2 regions of the Streptomyces sp. NPDC048590 genome follow, and region 2 is predicted to be linked to the other one. Evidence: predicted binding sites of a transcription regulator. Region 2 holds the regulator's gene; the other holds the start of a gene.

Region 1 (11,217 bases), on a different contig from region 2:
GAGCTCTGACCGGCCGCCCCGCACCCGGCCGGGGCCCGAACGCTCCGGGGCCGGGGAGGCCCGGACGCTGTGGCTCAGTCCTCGGAGCGCTCGTTGAAGTGGTGGAGGAGACGGGCCAGTTCCGCGATCTCGCTCCTGTCCCAGTCCGCGAGTTTCCGGGCGTAGCGTCCGCGCCGGGCGTCCCGGACGCTGGTGAAGCGCGCGAGGCCCTCGTCCGTGAGATGGACGAGCCAGGCACGGCCGTCGGCGGGATCGGTCTCGCGTGCCACCAGCCCGAGCCGCTCCAGGGCGTGCAGCTGACGGCTCATGGTCGCCTTGCCCACCCCGAAGTAGGCGGCGAGGTCCGTCGCCCGCTGCGGTCCGGTGGATTCCAGCCGGACGAGGAGCCCGTAGGCGGCCGCCTCCAGGTCCGGGTGGACCTCGCGCGCCATCTCGCCGGAATTGGCCCGCGCCCGGCGCAGGAAGACCGAGAGCTCCCGCTCCAGAGCGAGGAACTCGTGGTCCACGTCCCGCCCCGGAGTCCGCCCGGGTTCACCACCGCTGCCACTCCCGTGCACGCCGGCACCCCTCTACGCTTTCCCGCCGATGGAAGACCCTGCCCACCGCGGCCGTCGCCGCAGCCGGATCAGTATTTCGCAGGCGTGGCCCTGTGGCGGAGACCGGACCTCTGCCCGGGCGCGGATCAGCACGCGTGGCGTCACCGCACGCCGCTCCTGGCGCACGCGGAACGTCCCGCCCTCCGGGGAGGGCGGGACGTCCGTACCGGCCGGGGACGTGGCGCCACGTCCGTCACAGCGTGACGCCTACGCGGCGGCCGGGACCCTTTGCACCCCGGCCGAGGCCGGGGCCAGCGCGATCTCCAGCACCTGGCGCACGTCCGTCACCGGGTGGACGTCCAGTGCGTCGAGGACCTCGGCGGGGACGTCGTCCAGATCGGCCTCGTTCCGCTGGGGGATCACCACGGTCGTGACACCCGCGCGGTGGGCGGCCAGCAGCTTCTGCTTCAGTCCCCCGATCGGCAGCACCCTGCCGGTCAGCGACACCTCGCCGGTCATCGCCACGTCCGTGCGGACCAGCCGCCCGGAGAGCAGCGAGGCCAGCGCGGTCGTCAGGGTGATGCCCGCACTCGGGCCGTCCTTGGGGACCGCGCCCGCCGGGAAGTGGATGTGCACGCCCCGGTCCTTGAGGTCCGCGACCGGGAGCTCCAGTTCGGCGCCGTGCGAGCGGAGGAAGCTCAGCGCGATCTGCGCGGACTCCTTCATGACGTCGCCGAGCTGACCTGTCAGGGTCAGTCCGGACGCCCCGGTCTCCGGATCGGCCAGTGACGCCTCGACGAAGAGGACGTCGCCGCCCGCCCCGGTCACGGCCAGGCCCGTGGCCACACCCGGCACCGCGGTCCGGCGCTCCGCCGGGTCCTGGGCGGACTCCGGCACATGGTGCGGCCGCCCGATCAGACCGCGCAGGTCCCCGTCGGACACCGCGAACGGGATCTCCCGCTCGCCCAGTTCGTGCTGGGCCGCGACCTTGCGGAGCAGCCGTCCGACGGCACGCTCCAGATTCCGCACCCCGGCCTCGCGGGTGTACTCGCCGGCCAGCTTGCGCAGTGCGGACTCGTCGAGCGAGACCTCTCCCTCCGCCAGGCCGGCCCGCTCCAGCTGGCGCGGGAGGAGGTGGTCGCGCGCGATGACGACCTTCTCGTCCTCGGTGTACCCGTCCAGCGTGACCAGTTCCATGCGGTCGAGCAGGGCCTCCGGGATGGATTCGACGACGTTGGCGGTGGCCAGGAACACCACGTCGCTGAGGTCGAGTTCGACCTCCAGGTAGTGGTCGCGGAACGTGTGGTTCTGCGCCGGGTCGAGCACTTCGAGCAGCGCGGCGGCGGGGTCGCCCCGGAAGTCGGAGCCGACCTTGTCGATCTCGTCGAGCAGGACCACCGGGTTCATCGAGCCGGCCTCCTTGATCGCGCGTACGATCCGCCCGGGGAGCGCGCCGACGTAGGTCCGCCGGTGTCCCCTGATCTCAGCCTCGTCCCGGACCCCGCCGAGCGCGACCCGGACGAAGGAGCGGCCCATGGCGTGCGCGACGCTCTCGCCGAGCGAGGTCTTGCCGACCCCGGGCGGCCCCACCAGCGCGAGCACCGCACCGCCCCGCCTGCCGCCGACCACCCCGAGCCCCCGGTCGGCACGGCGCTTGCGCACCGCGAGGTACTCGGTGATGCGTTCCTTCACGTCCTGCAGGCCCGCGTGCTCGGCGTCCAGGATCTCCTGCGCGCCCTTGATGTCGTAGGTGTCCTCGGTCCGCTCGTTCCAGGGGAGTTCGAGGACGGTGTCCAGCCACGTCCTGATCCACGAACCCTCGGGGCTCTGGTCGGAGGCGCGCTCCAGCTTCTCGACCTCCTTGAGCGCGGCCTCGCGGACGTGCCCGGGAAGCTCCGCGGCCTCGACACGAGCCCGGTAGTCGCCCGACTCGTCGTCCGGCTCGCCGTTGAGGTCGGAGAGCTCCTTGCGTACTGCGTCGAGCTGGCGCCGCAGCAGGAATTCACGCTGCTGCTTGTCGACGCCCTCCTGGACGTCCTTGGCGATGGTCTCCGCCACGTCCTGTTCGGCGAGGTGCTCGCCCAGCCACTGCAGGGCCAGCTTCAGACGGGCGACCGCGTCGGCGGTCTCCAGCAGCCGCACCTTCTGGGCGGTGGTGAGGAAGGGTGAGTAGCCGGAGTTGTCGGCGAGGGCGGAGACGTCCTCGATCTGCTGGACACGGTCCACGACCTGCCAGGCACCGCGCTTCTTCAGCCAGCTGGTCGCCAGGGCCTTGTACTCCCGGGCCAGCTCGGCGACCGATCCGGGCAGGGGGTCGGGCAGGGACACGTCGATCCTGGTGCCCTCGACCCACAGCGCGTTCCCGGGACCGCTGGTCCCGGCTCCGATCCGTACCCGGTCACGGGCCCGGATCAGCGCCCCCGGATCGCCGTCCGAAAGACGCCCGACCTGTTCGACGGTGCCGAGGACACCGGTCCCGGTCCACTTCCCGTCGATCCGCGGCACGAGCAGCACCTCGGGCTTGCCGCCACCGGGCCGGGCGACGGCCTGCGCTGCCTCCACCGCCCCACGGACCTCCGCGTCCGAGAGATCGAGCGGCACCACCATCCCGGGCAGTACGACCTCGTCGTCGAGCGGCAGCACGGGCAGGTCGATCGGCGTGAACGCCTTGGACGCGGACTCTGCAGTCATGATCTCCCCTTCGGCAGGCAAGTTGAGCTATGTGGGCTCAATGCTTGTGAGCCTCCGAATGTTCCCCGTCTCCCGTTCGCTCTGGGCGATCAGCTCGCGTGTGATCCTGCGAAGGTCCGAGCGACCTCGTATCGGAGGACGCGTCGACCGGTCTGCGGCAGGGGCGTCAGGGAAGCTGCCGGGCGGGGTCACCAGGTCACCGGCGGGAGGTTCGCGGTCGCTCATGCCGACCGGGACGGGACCGGGTTCCGCCTGTCGCGCCCCGCCGTCCGATCCGGCAGCAACGGCGCGATCCGCGCCCACGGCGCGTCACTCGACGACATGCCCCGGCGAACGGCTCGCGTCTGCCGGGGCAACGGCCGTCCGCCGTACCGGTCAGGTGAGCCGCAGTATCTGATCAGGCTCTTCGGATGCAGCCCCGGCGTACTCCGCGAAGTCCACGTTGCCGAGTGCCAGGTTCACCTGGACACCGTGCACGGCAACGGGCAGGACTCGAAATTCCCTGGGCTCCGGCGACTCGATGAGTTCCTGGTAGTAGACGGGGTCGAGGCCACTCACGTCTTCCCAGGTGGTCGACAGAGCCAGCAACGCCCGCGCCGGCGACTGCATCGTGGTGCGGTCGGCGAGGAAGACGACGACCAGGGGCTCATCCACCACGGCGGCAAGCACCTCGTCGGCCGTTGCTCCTGACCAGGCGGGCGCATCGACCAGCTGCACCGCTGCGGCGAACTCACCGCCCGGCCCCCACGGCAGGCACAATTCCTCGACCACGGCGGTCCACGCCTCGTCGTCGCTGAAGTCGGTCCTGATGACGAGAACGTCGAACAGGTCGCGTCCGATCCCGGGCAGCACTCGCTCGACGTTCTCCGGCGGCGTCATGCCCAGGACTCTCCCACCCCACACCGACAACCAGCTCCCGCGGGAGTGATCCGGAAGAGCGTCGGCCGGGACAGCTCAGTCCTTGCGCCCCGTCGTGGCGACCGTGACACCGAGCCCGATCATGGTGAGTCCGCCGATCCCGCCCACCAGCGAAAGCCGCTGCGGCGAGCGCGCGAACCAGTCCCGGGCACCGGCCGCGACCAGTCCCCACACCATGTCGGACGCCACGGCGATCACGTTGAAGACCAGGCCCAACAGCAGCATCTGCGCGGCGACATGCCCCTGGCCACGGTCGACGAACTGCGGCAGCACGGCGGCGAAGAACACGATCGTCTTCGGGTTGGTCACCCCGACCGCGAACCCCTCCCAGAACGTGCGAAGCCCACCCTGCGCGGCCTCCGTCCCTGTGACCACGGCCCGCAGCGATCCGCGCTCACGCCACGCCCTGACGCCGAGGGACACCACGTACCCGGCACCCACCAGCTTGAGCACCGTGAAGACGAGAACCGAGCGCTCCACCACCGCCCCCACCCCGAACGCCACGGCCACGACCAGCACACAGGCGCCGAGCGTGTTCCCCACCACCGTGGTCAGCGCCGCACGACGCCCCCACGCCAGAGCACGTCCGACCACGAACAGCACGCTGGGACCGGGGATCACGATCAGCAGGAACGACATGGCCGCGAAGGCGAGCAGTCGGTCGGCGGACACCATGAAACCCATGCAAGCACGGGGGACACCGCCCCTCCAGCCCTTTGCGCCGCATCGCGCCGACTCCTACGCCCCCGGCCGGCACGCATCCGGACCCCTTCGCCCGGAGGTGGGACGCGGCGGCGCGGTGACCGCACCCGGTGCCCGCCGGGTCGTCCCCATGAGCACCACCGGCCCGCAGGGATGCCGAACGCCGCGAGCACCCGCCGACGCGTGGCGTCGCGCAGGGCGAATTCGAGCCGCCCAGCGCCGTCGTGCACGCCTGGGGCGTAGCCGAACCCCCACAGCGGCAGGAAGACGGGCGCACCACCCCCACGGGTGGCACGGCCGAAATCCGCTGGCCCGGGCACGGGGCGGCGCGGAAGGATGGGCACGCCGTGACGATCCCGAGCACCCACCGGAGACCCGCGCATGCCGGCCACAGAAGCCCACAGCCCCGTCGTCCTCGACCGCCGCGACGGCCCCTTCGGCGAAGTCGTCCTGCGTGAGCGTGGCGAGCACTTCGAGATCATCGCCAACGGATGCTTCCTGATGGACACCTCCGACGGGCGTTCCGAGCGCCTGCTGGTGGATGCCGCGCTGGCCGCCCTGCCCGGGAACCGGCAGGACCCGTCGGTCCTCATCGGCGGGCTCGGCGTCGGGTTCTCGCTCGTGCGGGCGGCCGAGGAGGACCGCTGGGGCCGGATCGTGGTGGCCGAGCGCGAGGAGGCGGTGGTCGACTGGCACCAGGACGGCCCGCTCGGGCGGATCACCGGTCCGGCGCTGTCCGACCCCAGGACGGAGATCCTCCGTACCGACCTCGTAGAACACCTCCGTACGACCACGGAGCGTTACGACGCGCTGTGCCTGGACATCGACAACGGTCCGGAATGGACCGTCACGGAGGACAACGGGAGCCTCTACTCCCCCACCGGCCTCGCGGCCTGCCGGGCCCGGCTGACGCCGGGCGGGGTCCTCGCCGTGTGGTCCGCACAACCGTCCCCGGAGTTCGGCGCGGCGCTGCGGAATGCCGGATTCCGCGCGGTAAGAACCGAAGAAGTAGCCGTTGCCCGAGGTGTTCCGGACGTGGTCCATCTCGCATCGCGCGAAGACTGAACCCCCACCCGGTATGTACACCCCGGTCCCGCCCGGGGTGGAGCGGCCCCACCCCGCCGGTCCGTATCCTTTCCCGCGGGTAACACCTTCATGCCGGACAACACCCTGCGTAGCCGGGAGACGTCCTCTGCCTTTACGCTGCTGACCGGCACAAGGGGCCTACCGACGAAATCCACAAGCGACAACCGTGCCTCCGGAGGAATGGCCTCCGCGAGAACGGGCAGGGGCGGGGCGATGGAACAGACACACACCACCCACAACGGCGCGGCGGCCACCCCCGGGGCTCAGCGCCGGGTGCTGGTGGTCGAGGACGACGCGACGATCGTCGACGCCATTTCCGCCCGACTGCGGGCGGAGGGCTTCCTGGTGCAGACCGCGTCCGACGGTCCGTCGGCCGTGGACGCGGCCGAGGCGTGGCAGCCGGACCTGATGCTGCTCGACATCATGCTCCCCGGCTTCGACGGCCTGGAGGTCTGCCGACGCGTGCAGGCCCAGCGCCCCGTGCCGGTGCTGATGCTCACCGCACGCGACGACGAGACCGACATGCTGGTCGGGCTCGGGGTCGGCGCGGACGACTACATGACCAAGCCGTTCTCCATGCGGGAGCTCGCGGCGCGCGTCCACGTCCTGCTGCGCAGGGTCGAGCGGGCCGCTCTCGCGGCCGTCACACCCCGCAGCGGGATCCTGCGCCTCGGCGAACTGGAGATCGACCACTCGCAGCGCCGCGTCCGGGTACGCGCCGACGACGTGCACCTCACGCCGACCGAGTTCGACCTGCTGGTCTGCCTGGCGAACACCCCGCGCGCGGTGCTGTCGCGGGAGCAGCTGCTGGCCGAGGTCTGGGACTGGGCGGACGCCTCGGGTACGCGCACGGTCGACAGCCACATCAAGGCCCTGCGCCGGAAGATCGGCGCCGAGCGGATCCGCACCGTGCACGGCGTCGGCTACGCCCTGGAGACCCCCGCGCCATGACGCGGCCCGGCTCAGGACTGCGGCCGTTCTCCATCAAGGCCAAGCTGGGCACGCTCGTGGTGGTCTCCGTGTTCATCACGACCGGACTGCTGATCGTCGCGCTGCGGACCAGGACCGAGTTCAGGTTCATCACCGTCTTCTCGGTGATCGCCACCCTGCTGATCACCCAGTTCGTGGCGCACGGGCTGACGGCGCCGCTGGACGAGATGCGCGCCGTGGCCCGGTCCATCTCGCACGGCGACTACACGAGACGGGTGAGCGGCGCCGGGCGGCGTGACGAGCTGGGCGACCTCGCCCAGACGATCAACCGCATGACGGACGATCTGGAGGCGGAGGACCGGCACCGGAAGGAGCTGGTGGCCAACGTCTCACATGAGCTGCGCACCCCGATCGCCGCGCTCAGAGCCGTGCTGGAGAACGTCGTGGACGGGGTGTCCGAGGCCGACCCCGAGACGATGCGTACGGCGCTGAAGCAGACGGAGCGCCTGGGCCGGCTGGTGGAGACGCTGCTGGACCTGTCCAGGCTGGACAACGGTGTGGTCCAGATCAAGGCACGCCGATTCGAGGTCTGGCCGTATCTCTCCGGCGTACTGAAGGAGGCGAATCTGGCCGCCTCCCACCGCCGCCTCTCCTCAGGTTCCGGCAACCACACCCGTACAGATGTCCATCTGCATCTGGACGTGTCGCCACCCGAGCTGACGGCTCACGCCGACGCGGAGCGCCTGCACCAGGTGGTCGCCAACCTCATCGACAACGCCGTCAAGCACAGCCCGCCGCACGGCCGGGTCACCGTGCTGGCACGGCGCGGCGCGCATCCCGAGTCGCTGGAGCTCGAGGTCGTCGACGAGGGCCCGGGCATCCCGGAGGCGGAGCGCCACCGGGTGTTCGAGCGCTTCAACCGGGGCCAGGCGCCGTCCCCGCACGGCCCCGGCAGCGACGGCGGTACGGGGCTCGGCCTGGCGATCGCCCGCTGGGCGGTGGATCTGCACGGCGGCCGGATCAGGGTGGCCGAATCCGCCCGGGGCTGCCGGATCCAGGTCACCCTTCCGGGGCTCACGCAGTTCCGCGATTGACCCTGCGTTCGAAGCGGAGGGGCCCGTTTCTGCCTCCGGGCCGGGAAAGCGATACGGTCCAGGGGGCCGTACAGCGGCCTCGCGTACCGAAGGGCAGCGGAACCCTGCTTGTTTCCCGCCATTTCATGCGCCGAAACCCGGCTTCTGATGTGATGTGCACGACGAAGACCGGCCCGGCCTGCACGTAACGGCTGGGGAGGCGTAGCCTTGATTTCCGCTGTCCATCACCTTGTGAAGCGGAAGAGGGCGGTTGCCGCCGTGTCGTCTCAGTCCCCCAGTAACTCGAGCATCTCGACCGATCAAGAAGCAGGCCCCGGGTCGAACCCGGCCGCTGCGTTCGGCGCCAATGAGTGGCTCGTCGACGAGATCTACCAGCAGTACCTCCAGGACCCGAATTCGGTCGATCGCGCCTGGTGGGACTTCTTCGCCGACTACAAGCCGGGCGCGTCCGGCACGGCGGACAAGCCCGTACCCGCACCTGCGGAAGCGGTGACACCGGCTCCGGCCGCCACCGCCGCGAGCACCGTGAACAACTCCGCTCCGGCCGAGGCCCCGGCCGCGCCCGCCGCCCCGGCCAAGCCCGCGGCCGCCGCTCCGGCGGCTCCCGCGAAGGCGCCCGCCGCTCCGGCGAAGGCCGCGCCCGCCAAGGCCGCCCCGGCGCCGGCGAAGTCGCAGGAAGCTCCGGCCGAGGCCCCCGCGGGCCCCGAGTACGTGACGCTGCGCGGTCCGTCGGCCGCGGTCGCGAAGAACATGAACGCCTCCCTGGAGCTGCCGACGGCCACGTCCGTCCGCGCCGTCCCGGTGAAGCTGCTCTTCGACAACCGCATCGTCATCAACAACCACCTCAAGCGGGCCCGCGGCGGGAAGATCTCCTTCACGCACCTCATCGGGTACGCGATGGTGCAGGCCCTCAAGGCCATGCCGTCGATGAACTACTCCTTCGCGGTGAAGGACGGCAAGCCGACCCTGGTCAAGCCGGAGCACGTCAACCTCGGGCTGGCCATCGACCTGGTGAAGCCGAACGGCGACCGCCAGCTCGTCGTCGCGGCCATCAAGAAGGCCGAGACGCTCAACTTCTTCGAGTTCTGGCAGGCCTACGAGGACATCGTCCGCCGGGCCCGCGTCGGCAAGCTCGGCATGGACGACTTCTCGGGCGTCACCGCGTCGCTGACCAACCCCGGCGGCATCGGCACCGTCCACTCGGTGCCCCGCCTGATGCCCGGACAGGGCCTCATCATGGGCGTCGGCGCGATGGACTACCCGGCGGAGTTCCAGGGCACCTCCCAGGACACCCTGAACAAGCTCGGTATCTCCAAGGTCATGACCCTGACCTCGACGTACGACCACCGGGTCATCCAGGGTGCCGCGTCCGGCGAGTTCCTGCGGGTGCTGGCCCAGCTCCTCCTCGGCGAGAACGACTTCTACGACGAGATCTTCAAGGCGCTGCGCATCCCCTACGAGCCGGTCCGCTGGCTCAAGGACATCGACGCCTCGCACGACGACGACGTCACCAAGGCCGCGCGGGTCTTCGAGCTGATCCACTCCTACCGGGTCCGCGGTCACGTGATGGCCGACACCGACCCGCTGGAGTACCGCCAGCGCAAGCACCCCGACCTGGACATCACCGAGCACGGCCTCACCCTGTGGGACCTGGAGCGCGAGTTCGCGGTCGGCGGTTTCGCCGGCAAGACGATGATGAAGCTCCGTGACATCCTCGGTGTCCTGCGTGAGTCGTACTGCCGCACCACCGGCATCGAGTTCATGCACATCCAGGAGCCGAAGGAGCGCAAGTGGCTCCAGGACCGGGTGGAGCGTCCGCGCCCCGCGCCGGAGCGCGAGGAGCAGCTGCGGATCCTGCGCCGCCTCAACGCCGCCGAGGCGTTCGAGACGTTCCTGCAGACCAAGTACGTCGGTCAGAAGCGGTTCTCGCTGGAGGGCGGCGAGTCCGTCATCCCGCTGCTCGACGCGGTCATCGACTCCGCCGCCGAGGCCCGCCTCGACGAGGTCGTCATCGGCATGGCCCACCGCGGCCGCCTCAACGTCCTCGCCAACATCGTCGGCAAGTCGTACGCGCAGATCTTCCGCGAGTTCGAGGGCAACCTCGACCCCCGGTCGATGCACGGCTCCGGTGACGTCAAGTACCACCTGGGCGCCGAGGGCACCTTCACCGGTCTGGACGGCGAGCAGATCAAGGTCTCGCTGGCCGCCAACCCCTCGCACCTGGAGGCGGTCGACCCGGTCCTGGAGGGCATCGCCCGCGCCAAGCAGGACATCATCAACAAGGGCGGCACCGACTTCACGGTCCTGCCCGTCGCGCTCCACGGCGACGCGGCCTTCGCGGGCCAGGGCGTCGTCGCCGAGACGCTGAACATGTCGCAGCTGCGCGGGTACCGCACCGGCGGCACCGTGCACGTGGTGATCAACAACCAGGTCGGCTTCACCGCCGCCCCGGAGTCCTCGCGCTCCTCGATGTACGCCACCGACGTGGCGCGCATGATCGAGGCGCCGATCATCCACGTCAACGGCGACGACCCGGAGGCCGTGGTCCGCGTCGCGCGGCTCGCCTTCGAGTACCGGCAGACGTTCAACAAGGACGTCGTGATCGACCTCATCTGCTACCGCCGCCGCGGTCACAACGAGGGCGACAACCCGGAGTTCACCAACCCGCAGATGTACACCCTGATCGACAAGAAGCGCTCGGTGCGCAAGCTCTACACCGAGTCCCTCATCGGTCGCGGCGACATCACGCTGGAAGAGGCCGAGCAGGCCCTCCAGGACTTCCAGGGCCAGCTGGAGAAGGTCTTCGCGGAGGTCCGCGAGGCCACCTCGGCGCCGTCCCAGCCGCATGTCCCGGACGTCCAGGCGGAGTTCCCCGTCTCGGTGGGCACCGCGGTCTCCTCGGAGGTCGTGAAGCTGATCGCCGAGTCCCAGGTCAACATCCCCGACGGCATCACGGTGCACCCGCGTCTGCTCCCGCAGATGCAGCGCCGCGCGGCCTCCGTGGAGAACGGCACGATCGACTGGGGCATGGGCGAGACCCTGGCCATCGGCTCGCTGCTGATGGAGGGCACCCCGGTCCGGCTCGCCGGCCAGGACACCCGCCGCGGCACCTTCGGCCAGCGTCACGCGGTCCTCGTCGACCAGAAGACCGGCGAGGACTACACCCCGCTGCTCTACCTCGCCGACGACCAGGCCCGTTACAACGTCTACGACTCGCTCCTCAGCGAGTACGCGGCGATGGGCTTCGAGTACGGCTACTC
Region 2 (11,217 bases):
CGCCGAGGGCGAATCCGACCAGCTGCCCCGTCTGATGGGTGATCATGATGACGCGCTGGCCACGCTCGTAGAGGCGGTCCCCCAGCACGGCGGGCATGAGCGCACCCTGCGACGCGCCGAACGGTGCCTCGGCGAGCTGTGCGAGCACCAGGAGCCCCGCGAGCAGGGGAAGGGGCACACCGGGGAGCGCCATGAGCCCGACGAGGACCGCGCGCACCAGGTCGCACCCGATCATGACCGTGCGCCGGGGGAAGCGGTCGGCGAGGCCGGTGAGGAGGACCCCCGACAGCAGGGCGGGCAGGGTGGTCAGGGCGTAGGTCGCCGCGGTCCATCCCGCGGACTCGGTGCGTTCGAACACCAGGAGCGACAGCGCCACGCGGGCAAGCTGATCACCCAGCACCGACTGAGCGAATGCAGTCCACAGGGTGCGAAATTCGCTCAGGCGAACAAGACTGTCACTTCTACGATCTTTCGGGTCCGCGCTCGCCTCGCCAGGTATCCGCTCCGTCATACCCGCACCTTACCGGTATCCGAATTCCGGACGAACGGACTTGCGGTGAAAATAAAATGACCGGAGTGTCCGGGAAAGGGTAGGGAACACAAACCCCTGACATCCTGCACGCCGGGCTCCGACCACGGGCGGGGATATGTATCGGGCCGGTACAAAAATGACGGTCCGACCGATTCACCTCAACCATTCGGCCAAGGTCGGGTAATTTTCGGCTCAATTTGGCGGACGCCTCCGCCGCACGAGATGCATGCTATATGCACATATAAAAGGGGATGCAGCGACGCACCGGGCCGGCCCCGGGAGGCTGTGCCTCCGGGGCCGGCCCGGTCCCCGGCCTACAGGGTCTTGGCCCGGACGGCCGGCCCCACGGTCAGACCGTCACCCGCGCGGTCGACCCGCACGGTTTCGCCGTCCTTGACCTCGCCCGCGAGGATCTCCCTGGCGAGCCGGTCGCCGATCGCCGTCTGGATGAGCCTGCGCAGCGGCCGGGCGCCGTACGCCGGGTCGTTGCCCTCCTGGGCCAGCCAGGCCAGCGCGTCCGGGGTGACGTCGAGGTGGATACGGCGGTCCGCCAGCCGGGCGGCGAGACGGGCGACCTGGAGCCCCGCGATGTGAGCGAGCTCGTCTCCGGACAGGGCGGAGAACACGACGAGGTCGTCGAGCCGGTTCAGGAACTCCGGCTTGAAGGAGGCGCGTACGACCTCCAGGACCCGCTCCTTCTTGGCCTCCGCATCCGTCGAGGGGTCGACGAGGAACTGGCTGCCGAGGTTGGACGTCAGGATCAGGATGGTGTTGCGGAAGTCCACCGTCCGCCCCTGCCCGTCGGTGAGCCGCCCGTCGTCGAGCACCTGGAGCAGGATGTCGAAGACCTCGGGGTGCGCCTTCTCCACCTCGTCCAGCAGCACCACGCTGTACGGGCGGCGGCGCACCGCCTCGGTGAGCTGGCCGCCCTCCTCGTAGCCGACGTAACCGGGCGGGGCGCCGACGAGCCTGGCGACACTGTGCTTCTCGCTGTACTCGCTCATGTCGATGCGGATCATGGCCCGCTCGTCGTCGAACAGGAAGTCCGCGAGCGCCTTGGCCAGCTCCGTCTTGCCGACCCCGGTCGGGCCGAGGAACAGGAACGACCCGGTGGGCCGGTCGGGGTCGGCGATGCCCGCCCGGGTACGGCGTACGGCGTCGGAGACGGACCGGACGGCCTCGGTCTGGCCGATCAGCCGCCTGCCCAGCTCGGACTCCATGCGCAGCAGCTTCTGGGTCTCGCCCTCCAGGAGCCGCCCGGCCGGGATCCCGGTCCAGGCGCCGACGACGTCCGCGATGTCGTCCGGGCCGACCTCCTCCTTGACCATGGTGTCCTGGGATGCCTCCTGCTCCGCCTCGTCCGCCTCGGCCAGTTCCCTCTCCAGGCCGGGGATCTCCCCGTACAGCAGCTTGGAGGCGGTGTCGAAGTCGCCGTCGCGCTGGGCACGCTCGGCCTGGCCGCGCAGCTCGTCCAGGCGCTCCTTGAGCTCACCGACGCGGTTCAGCCCCTGCTTCTCCTTCTCCCAGCGGGCGGTGAGACCGCGCAGCTCCTCCTCCTTGTCGGCGAGGTCGCGGCGGATCTTCTCCAGGCGCTGCCTGGAGCCCTCGTCGCTCTCGTTCCTGAGGGCGAGCTCCTCCATGTGGAGCCGGTCGACCGACCGCTGGAGCTCGTCGATCTCCAGGGGCGAGGAGTCGATCTCCATGCGGAGCCGGGAGGCGGCCTCGTCGACGAGGTCGATGGCCTTGTCGGGGAGGAACCGGGAGGTGATGTAGCGGTCGGAGAGCGTCGCCGCGGCGACCAGGGAGGAGTCGGCGATCTGCACCTTGTGGTGCGCCTCGTAGCGGCCCTTCAGCCCTCGCAGGATGGCGATGGTGTCCTCGACGGAGGGCTCGGCGACCAGGACCTGCTGGAAGCGGCGCTCCAGGGCGGGGTCCTTCTCGATGCGCTCGCGGTACTCGTCGAGGGTGGTGGCGCCGACCATGCGGAGTTCACCACGGGCGAGCATCGGCTTGAGCATGTTGCCCGCGTCCATCGCGGAGTCGCCGCCGGCGCCCGCGCCGACGACAGTGTGCAGCTCGTCGATGAAGGTGATGATCTGCCCGTCGCTCTCCTTGATCTCGGAGAGGACGGTCTTCAGACGCTCCTCGAACTCACCGCGGTACTTGGCGCCCGCGACCATCGCACCGAGGTCGAGCGAGACGAGCCGCTTGTTCCGCAGGGACTCGGGGACGTCGCCCTTGACGATGCGCTGGGCCAGCCCCTCGACGACGGCGGTCTTGCCGACGCCGGGCTCGCCGATGAGGACGGGGTTGTTCTTGGTGCGGCGCGACAGCACCTGCACCACGCGGCGGATCTCCTGGTCCCGGCCGATGACCGGGTCGAGCTTGCCCTCCCGGGCCGCCGCGGTGAAGTCCGTACCGAACTTCTCCAGCGCCTTGTACTGGCCCTCGGGGTCCGGAGTGGTCACCCGGCGCCCTCCCCTGCTCTTCTCGAATGCGTCCAGCAGCTTCTTCGCGCCGGCTCCCTGCCCGTCGAGGATCTCACCGACGCGGCCGCCCTTCGCCGCGATGGCGATCAGCAGGTGCTCGGTCGAGAGGTAGTCGTCACCGAGCTCCTTGGCCCGCTGGTCGGCGTCGGCCAGCACGGCGAGCAGTTCCCGGCTCGGTTGGGGCGGAGCGACGGTCGACCCGGTGACGCTGGGGAGCGCCCCGAGCACCCGCTCGGTCTCCTGCCGTACGGCGACCTGGTCGGCCTCGACGGAGGCCAGCAGATCGGTGATGTTCGCGTTGTCCTCACCCGCGAGCAGTGCGAGCAGCAGATGCCCCGGGGTCAGATCGGCGTGTCCGTCCTTGACGGCCCTGGCGGTGGCCGCGTTGAGGGCGTCCCGGCTCTTGTTGGTCAGCTCGGCGTCCACGGGCGCTGTCTCCTCCTCGTACTGGCGGTTCGACGTAACTATGACTCGATCAACGGGTACAAAGTTGAGTCTATTCCACTCAAGGCTGCTTCGGGGACCCGACCGGCCCACAGGTGCCGCTGTATCTAGGCTGAGCCCATGCCTGACGTACGCAACCCCGGCACCGGATATCTCGCCTTCTGGCGTGAGCGCCACGTGTGCACCCTGACCACGCTCCGCCCCGACGGAACGCCGCACGTGGTGCCCGTGGGGGTGACGTACGACCCGGAGACCCGGATCGCGCGTGTCATCACCGGCAGGAACACGAGGAAGACCGCGAACGTCCTGACGGCAGGCCCTGAGGGCGCCCGGGTCGCGGTCTGCCAGATGGAAGGGCGCCGCTGGGCGACCCTGGAGGGCGTGGCGGTCGTCCGCACGGAGGCCGCACAGGTCGAGGACGCCGTACGCCGCTACGCCGAGCGCTACGAACGGACGCCGCGCCACAACCCCGAGCGCATCGTCATCGAGATCGCCGTCGACCGGGCCCTCGGGAACGCCTGACCGGCGCACGGGCACATCGGGGCTCCGGGAATTCAGGAATTCAGGAATATGGCCCGTCCCGGAAAACGAATAATTCCGGGCAGCACAACGGCGCCATCGTGTTCAGGTCACGATGGCGCCGTTGTGTGGGGGAAGTGCCGGAACGATCGGTAACGACGGGGGAATCGTTCAGGCACTGCGGGGGGTGGCGGAAATGGCTTCTGGTTCGAACAGCTCGTGGTCGCGCTGATCGAGATTCACGAAAATCATGCCGTACCTCACGGCACAGCGGACGGGCTGCGGAGCTCCACGTGGCCGGCGAAGACACCGATAGGCGCGAATATCGTCCTCGGTCTCCATCACGACGACGATCGGCTCTCCGAACAGGGTGACCATCAACGAATCGCCCTGGCGGGTGAGCGCCGTGAGCAGATCGATGAAATGCCACCCTGAGCGGTAGGCCGTGGCCATCTCCCGCCGGAAGGTGCGGTCGTCCGGTGGGGTGGTCATGCGCTTACTGCACCCGTCGGGGCACTCCAGCTGATCTCGCCGGGAGCGGCGGCAGCAGGTGCCACCCAGCTGATCTCACCAGGGGCCGACGCCTGCACGGACCAGCTGATCTCACCAGGAGCGGCCGCGGCAGGTGCCACCCAGCTGATCTCACCGGGAGCAGAAGCCTGCACGGACCAGCTGATCTCACCGGGAGCGGCCGCCGGCATCCCCCAGCTGATCTCACCAGGCGCCGACGCCGCCTGCACGGACCAGCTGATCTCACCAGGCGCCGACGCCTGCTCGGACCAACTGATCTCGCCGGTTCCGGCCGCCCCGCCCGCCACGCCAAGACCCAGGGCCCCGACGAAAGCGGCGGCAAGCACCGAGCGAAGCATTCGCTTATACATAGTCGGCTTCGTCCTCACTTGTGGATTCTTCTCCCCCGCCTCCACGACGATGTCTCACCTGGCCCCCCCAACGCCACTGGGACGATGCATCATGTTCCTGCATGTTCAGGAACCTGGGGGGTGGAGATATGACCACAAGTGACACAACACAGACACATCCTCACGGGATCACCGAACTGTGCGATGAGGGAAAGCGCCTCTACGCCGGCGCACTCCGTTCCGGAAGGATCTCCCGCGCCGAGGCCGCGTCCGCACCCTGCCTGATGGACTTCGCGCTCCTGCACCCGGACCCGGACGATACGACATGGCTGCGGCCCGTCCCACCGTCCGCCGCGCTGGCGCAGCGTCTGCACCCCCTGGAGCGGGAGATCAAGGAGCGGCGCCGGCGCTCGGTCGCACTGGCCGAGTCGTTCGAACCGTTCATGGACATCAGCGCTCAGGACCCGCCGACCACCCACGCCATCACGGTGCTGGAGGGCGGCAACAGGATCAACGCCGCGCTGGATCTCGCCACCGCCGAGTGCCGCACCGAGGTCCTCACCGTGCAGCCGGGCGGGGACCGGGGCGAGGACCGTCTGAGCGAGGGCCTGGAACGAGCGCTCTCGGTCGTCAACCGGGGCGTCGCCATGCGCACGCTGTACCAGCACACCGTCAGGCACAGCCAGGGCACACTCGCCTACGCCGCGCGCCTGGCCCAGGACAATGTGGAGATACGCACCCTGGAGGAGCTCATAGAGCGCCTCCTCGTCTTCGACCGCACGGTGGCCTTCATCCCCGCGCAGAACGACGACCAGGTCGCCCTGGAACTCCGGCACCCGGGGCTCGTGAACTATCTCGTGAAGGTCTTCGAGCAGTTGTGGAGCCGCGCCTCGCCGCTGCTGGGGGAACCGCGGTACGACCCGCCCACCAAGGGTGTGAGCGGCGTTCAGCGCTCCATCGCCCAACTCCTCGTCGAGGGACATGTGGACGACTCCATAGCCCGCAGGCTCGGCATGAACGTCCGTACCTGCCGCGCCCACGTCGCAAAGCTGTCCGCCACGCTCGGCAGTACGAGCCGGGCTCAGCTCGGCTATCTGATCGCCCGTTCGGGGATCCTGGACCAGGACTCCTGACGGCGTGAGCCGCCCGACCGGGACGGTCCGGTGCCACTCTCTCCCAGGAGTGGCGTCCGCGCCACGGTCATGATCGTGCACTGCATGAAGTGAGGGGGTGTCACATCACCATCGAAGAGGCGAACGGGGAGCATCCGCACCACCCGGGGAAGCTGTGCGCCACCGGCCTGGAGCTGTACGAGCGGTCGCTGGCCGCGGGAGGCATCCGCCGCTCCGACCTGACGGCCGCCCCCTGCCTGGAGGACATGGGTCTCCTGCGGCCTGATCCCGGTGACACCGACCGGATGCGCCCCATACCGCCGTCCGCCGCTCTGGCGGACCTGCTGCAGCCGCTCACCCGGGAACTGGACGAGCGCGTCCGGCTGGCCTCGGCCCTGAGCCGCTCGCTCGTCCCCCTGACCTCCGCGGCCAGCACCGACCCGGACCTGGCGATCACGGTCCTCGACGGCAGGCCCGCGATCGAGGCGGCTCTGCGGGAGGCGAGCGCCTTCGTCGACGAACAGGTCCTCACCGCCCAGCCGGGCAGCGACCGGCCCATGAGCCTCATGGAACGGGGCCTCGACAACGCCCGTACGGCCATGGGCCGCGGTGCCCGCCTGCGGCACATCTACCAGCACCCGGCCCGCTACAGCACGAACGTCCGGGAGTATGTCGGACAGCTGGCTCCCGAGGGCCTCCAGGTCCGCACCACCGAGCAGACCGTGGACCGCCTGATCATCTTCGACCGCAGCGTGGCGTTCATTCCCGCGGCCCCCGACCGCCGTACGGCCCTGCGCATACGGCACCCCGCGCTCGTGGACTACCTGATCCAGGTCTACGAGGTGCTCTGGGCCCAGGCGACGCCCATCGGGCAGCAGCTCACCGCGGCGGTCCCGGGCACCCGGACGACGGCCGTCCAGCAGAGCGTCGCCCGGCTCCTCGCCGAAGGCCACAGCGACGTCATGGTCGCCGGCAAGCTGGGCATCAGCGTCCGCACCTGCCGCTCCCACATCGCCAAGCTGATGCGGGCCTTGGGCGCCACCAGCCGCACGCAACTGGGTGTGCTCATCGCGCGGTCCAGCCTCGCCGACACACCGACAGGGCCTGCCCCGGAGCCGTGAGACTCCGGGGCAGGCCCTGTCGTGGGAGCGTTCAGTCCTTCGGCCGCTTCGGCCGCCAGACGACCAGCGCGCTGGTCTGCTGAACGTCCTGGTAGGGCACGAGGTCGCGTCGGTAGGAGGCGTGCACCTGGGCCTCACGCTGCTGCATGGCCACGGCCGCGCCGTCCACCGCCGCCGAGAGCTCGGCCACGCGCTGCTGGAGCGCGGCGACCTGGTTCTCCAGCTCGATGATGCGCTTGATGCCGGCGAGGTTGATGCCCTCGTCCTGCGACAACTGCTGCACGGTGCGCAGCAGTTCGATGTCGCGGGCCGAGTAACGCCGACCCCGCCCGGCCGTGCGGTCGGGCGAGACCAGGCCGAGCCGGTCGTACTGGCGGAGGGTCTGCGGATGCAGCCCCGAGAGCTGGGCCGCGATCGAGATCACGTAGACCGGTGATTCGTCCGTCAGCTGGTACGGATTGCGTCGACGGCCGTCCATCTCAAGCTCCCTTCGCAGCCTGGAACAGCTCCGCCCGCGGGTCCTCCCCCGCGGTCGCCTTCCGGTAGGCCTCCAGCGCGTCCTGGGCGTCCGCGCCGAGCTCCGTGGGTACGGCCACCTCGACGGTGACCAGGAGGTCGCCACGGGTGCCGTCCTTGCGTACGGCGCCCTTGCCCCGGGCCCGCATGGTACGTCCGTTGGGGGTACCCGCCGGAAGCTTCAGGGTGACCGGAGGGCCTCCGAGCGTCGGGACCTTCACCTCGCCGCCGAGCGCCGCCTCCGGGAAGGTGACGGGCACGGTGACGGTGAGGTTGTCGCCCCGGCGGCCGAAGACCGGGTGGGCGTCGACGTGGACGACGACGTAGAGGTCGCCGGCCGGTCCGCCGCGCTCGCCCGGACTGCCCTTGCCGCGCAGCCTGATCCGCTGACCGTCGGAGACTCCGGCGGGGATCCGGACCTGCATCGTGCGGGCCGACTTCGCCCGGCCGCTGCCCTTGCAGACGTCGCAGGGGTCCTGTGCGATCAGGCCCCGGCCCTTGCAGTCCACACAGGGGTCGGTCAGCGAGAATCCGCCGCCGGTGCCGCGCGACACCTGACCGGTGCCGACGCAGGTGGGGCAGACCCTCGGGGTGCCGTTCTTGTCGCCGGTGCCCGAACACGCCTTGCAGGGTGCCTGGCTGGACATCCGCAGCGGGACCGTGGCCCCGTCGACCGCCTCGGTGAAGCTGAGCGTCACCTCGGACTCGATGTCCTGGCCGCGCCGCGGCTGGACACGGGTGCCCGCACCGCCCCGGTTGAACAGTCCGCCGAACACGTCGCCCAGACCACCGCCGCCGAACCCGCCGGCTCCCGCGGTCTGGCCACCGCCCTGAGCGCCCCCGAAGAGGTCTCCCAGGTCGAAGTTGAAGTTGCCGCCCGCACCACCGGGACCCGCCCGGAAGCCTCCGCTGCCGAAGAGGGCGCGCGCCTCGTCGTACTCCTTGCGCTTCTTGGGGTCGCCGAGGACGTCGTTCGCCTCGGAGATCTCCTTGAACCGCTCCTCCGCCTTGGCGTCGCTCTTGTTGGCGTCCGGGTGGTACTCGCGGGCGAGCTTCCGGTACGCCTTCTTGACCTCGGCGTCGGTGGCGTCCTTGGGGACGCCGAGAACCTTGTAGTAGTCCTTCTCGACGAAGTCCTTCGTACTCATCGACGTCCCTCCTTCCGGACGATCGGCCGGGCGGCCGGCCCGAAGGCCGGCCGCACGGCCCGTCGGTGTTCACACCCGTGGTCGGACGCCAGGTCAGACCTCTTCGGTGCCACCGCTCTCCTCGTCGTCTGCCTTCTTCTCTTCCTTCGCCGCCGCGGGCGTGGCGCCCGGCTGCGGTTCGGCCACGGCCACCCGCGCGGGGCGGATGGTGCGCTCCCCGATGCGGTACCCAGGCTGCAGGATCGCCACGCAGGTCGTCTCGGTGACGTCCGGCGCGTACGAGTGCATCAGGGCCTCGTGGATCGTCGGGTCGAAGGGCTCGCCCTCCTTGCCGAACTGCTGCAGGCCGAGCTTCGCGACGACCGTCTCCAGGGATTCGGCCACCGACTTGAAGCCACCGACCAGCTCGCCGTGCTCCCGGGCCCGGCCGACATCGTCGAGCACGGGCAGCAGCTCGGTCAGCAGGCCCGCCGCGGCGACCTCCTTGACCGTCACCCGGTCACGCTCGACGCGACGGCGGTAGTTCTGGTACTCGGCCTGGAGCCGCTGGAGGTCGGCCGTGCGCTCGTTGAGCGCCGTGCGGACCTGGTCCAGCTGGGCCGTCAGAGCCGCGGTCTGCTGCACGTCCCCGGCCGGGGCCGCCGCCTCCTCCTCGGAGGGGGTGGCGGCCTTCGGCTCGGCGTCGTCGGAGCTGGCGCCGGAGGGGACGTCGGGCTTCTCTTCGAAGTCCGGAGTCTCCTCGGTCACGCCGCACCGCCCTTCTGGTCCTTCTCGTCGTCCACGATCTCGGCGTCGACGACGTCGTCGTCGGCCGCGCGGGCCTGGTCGTCACCCGGCGCCTCGGCGCCCGGGGCCGCACCCTCGGCCTGGGTGTTGGCGTACATCGCCTGACCCAGCTTCTGGGAGACGGCCGCGACCTTCTCGGTGGCGGTACGGATCTCGGCGGTGTCCTCGCCCTTGAGCTTCTCCTTCAGCTCGGTGAGCGCGGTCTCCACCTCCGTCTTCACGTCACCGGGGACCTTGTCCTCGTTGTCCTTGAGGAACTTCTCCGTCTGGTAGACGAGCTGCTCGCCCTGGTTGCGGGACTCGGCGGCCTCGCGGCGGGCGTGGTCTTCCTCCGCGTACTTCTCGGCCTCCTCGCGCATCCGGTTGACCTCGTCCTTCGGCAGCGAGGAGCCGCCGGTGACGGTCATCTTCTGCTCCTTGCCGGTACCGAGGTCCTTGGCGGAGACGTGCATGATGCCGTTGGCGTCGATGTCGAAGGCGACCTCGATCTGCGGCACCCCGCGCGGGGCCGGCGGCAGACCGGTGAGCTCGAACATCCCGAGCTTCTTGTTGTACGCCGCGATCTCGCGCTCGCCCTGGTACACCTGGATCTGCACGGACGGCTGGTTGTCCTCGGCCGTCGTGAAGATCTCGGAGCGCTTGGTCGGGATCGTGGTGTTGCGCTCGATGAGCTTGGTCATGATCCCTCCCTTGGTCTCGATACCGAGGGACAGCGGGGTCACGTCGAGGAGCAGGACGTCCTTGACCTCGCCCTTGAGGACACCGGCCTGGAGCGAGGCACCGATGGCGACGACCTCGTCCGGGTTCACGCCCTTGTTGGCGTCCTTGCCACCGGTCAGCTCCTTGACGAGCTCGGCGACGGCCGGCATACGGGTGGAGCCACCGACGAGAACGACGTGGTCGATCTCGGAGAGCTGGATGCCCGCGTCCTTGATGACGTTGTGGAACGGGTGCTTGCAGCGCTCCAGAAGGTCGGCGGTCAGCTGCTGGAACTGCGAGCGGGTGAGCTTCTCGTCCAGGTGCAGCGGGCCCTCGGCGGAGGCCGTGATGTAGGGCAGGTTGATCGTGGTCTCGGTCGAGGACGAGAGCTCGATCTTCGCCTTCTCCGCGGCCTCGCGGAGACGCTGGAGAGCCATCTTGTCCTTGGACAGGTCCACGCCGTGGCCGTTGGCGAACTGCTTCACCAGGAAGTCGACGACGCGCTGGTCCCAGTCGTCACCACCGAGGTGGTTGTCACCGTTGGTGGCCTTCACCTCGACGACGCCGTCGCCGATCTCCAGGAGGGACACGTCGAAGGTGCCGCCACCGAGGTCGAAGACGAGGATCGTCTGGTCGTCCTTGTCGAGGCCGTACGCCAGCGCGGCGGCGGTCGGCTCGTTGACGATGCGCAGGACGTTCAGGCCCGCGATCTCGCCGGCCTCCTTCGTCGCCTGACGCTCGGAGTCGTTGAAGTACGCGGGGACGGTGATCACCGCGTCGGTGACCTTCTCGCCCAGGTAGGACTCGGCGTCACGCTTCAGCTTCTGCAGGATGAAGGCGCTCATCTGCTGCGGGTTGAAGCTCTTGCCGTCGAGGTCGATCTTCCAGTCCGTGCCCATGTGGCGCTTGACCGAACGGATCGTCCTGTCGACGTTGGTGACCGCCTGGCGCTTGGCGACCTCGCCGACCAGCACCTCGCCGTTCTTCGCGA

Evidence for each region. The regulator HspR, encoded in region 2, represses chaperone genes until heat shock. The targets are predictions, from matches to a motif close to TTGAGNNNNNNNNNCTCAA.
Region 1: the regulator HspR is predicted to act here: its motif matches at 3,250-3,268, upstream of lon (endopeptidase La).

What each region holds. Positions count from the first base shown of each region.
Region 1 is NZ_JBICWC010000003.1:550,467-561,683, forward strand. It holds gene ACGFNN_RS10750 (protein phosphatase 2C domain-containing protein) at 1-9, shown strand, start outside; gene ACGFNN_RS10755 (MarR family winged helix-turn-helix transcriptional regulator) at 75-557, opposite strand; gene lon (endopeptidase La) at 804-3,227, opposite strand; gene ACGFNN_RS10765 (DUF6924 domain-containing protein) at 3,603-4,106, opposite strand; gene ACGFNN_RS10770 (LysE family translocator) at 4,182-4,820, opposite strand; gene ACGFNN_RS10775 (spermidine synthase) at 5,229-5,912, shown strand; gene ACGFNN_RS10780 (response regulator transcription factor) at 6,147-6,884, shown strand; gene ACGFNN_RS10785 (ATP-binding protein) at 6,881-7,957, shown strand; gene ACGFNN_RS10790 (multifunctional oxoglutarate decarboxylase/oxoglutarate dehydrogenase thiamine pyrophosphate-binding subunit/dihydrolipoyllysine-residue succinyltransferase subunit) at 8,216-11,217, shown strand, end outside.
Region 2 is NZ_JBICWC010000006.1:302,845-314,061, reverse strand. It holds gene ACGFNN_RS19870 (MFS transporter) at 1-511, opposite strand, end outside; gene clpB (ATP-dependent chaperone ClpB) at 847-3,447, opposite strand; gene ACGFNN_RS19860 (pyridoxamine 5'-phosphate oxidase family protein) at 3,586-3,987, shown strand; gene ACGFNN_RS19855 ((2Fe-2S)-binding protein) at 4,156-4,476, opposite strand; gene ACGFNN_RS19850 (hypothetical protein) at 4,473-4,841, opposite strand; gene ACGFNN_RS19845 (helix-turn-helix transcriptional regulator) at 4,994-5,977, shown strand; gene ACGFNN_RS19840 (LuxR C-terminal-related transcriptional regulator) at 6,067-7,077, shown strand; gene ACGFNN_RS19835 (heat shock protein transcriptional repressor HspR) at 7,109-7,555, opposite strand; gene dnaJ (molecular chaperone DnaJ) at 7,557-8,741, opposite strand; gene grpE (nucleotide exchange factor GrpE) at 8,835-9,488, opposite strand; gene dnaK (molecular chaperone DnaK) at 9,485-11,217, opposite strand, start outside.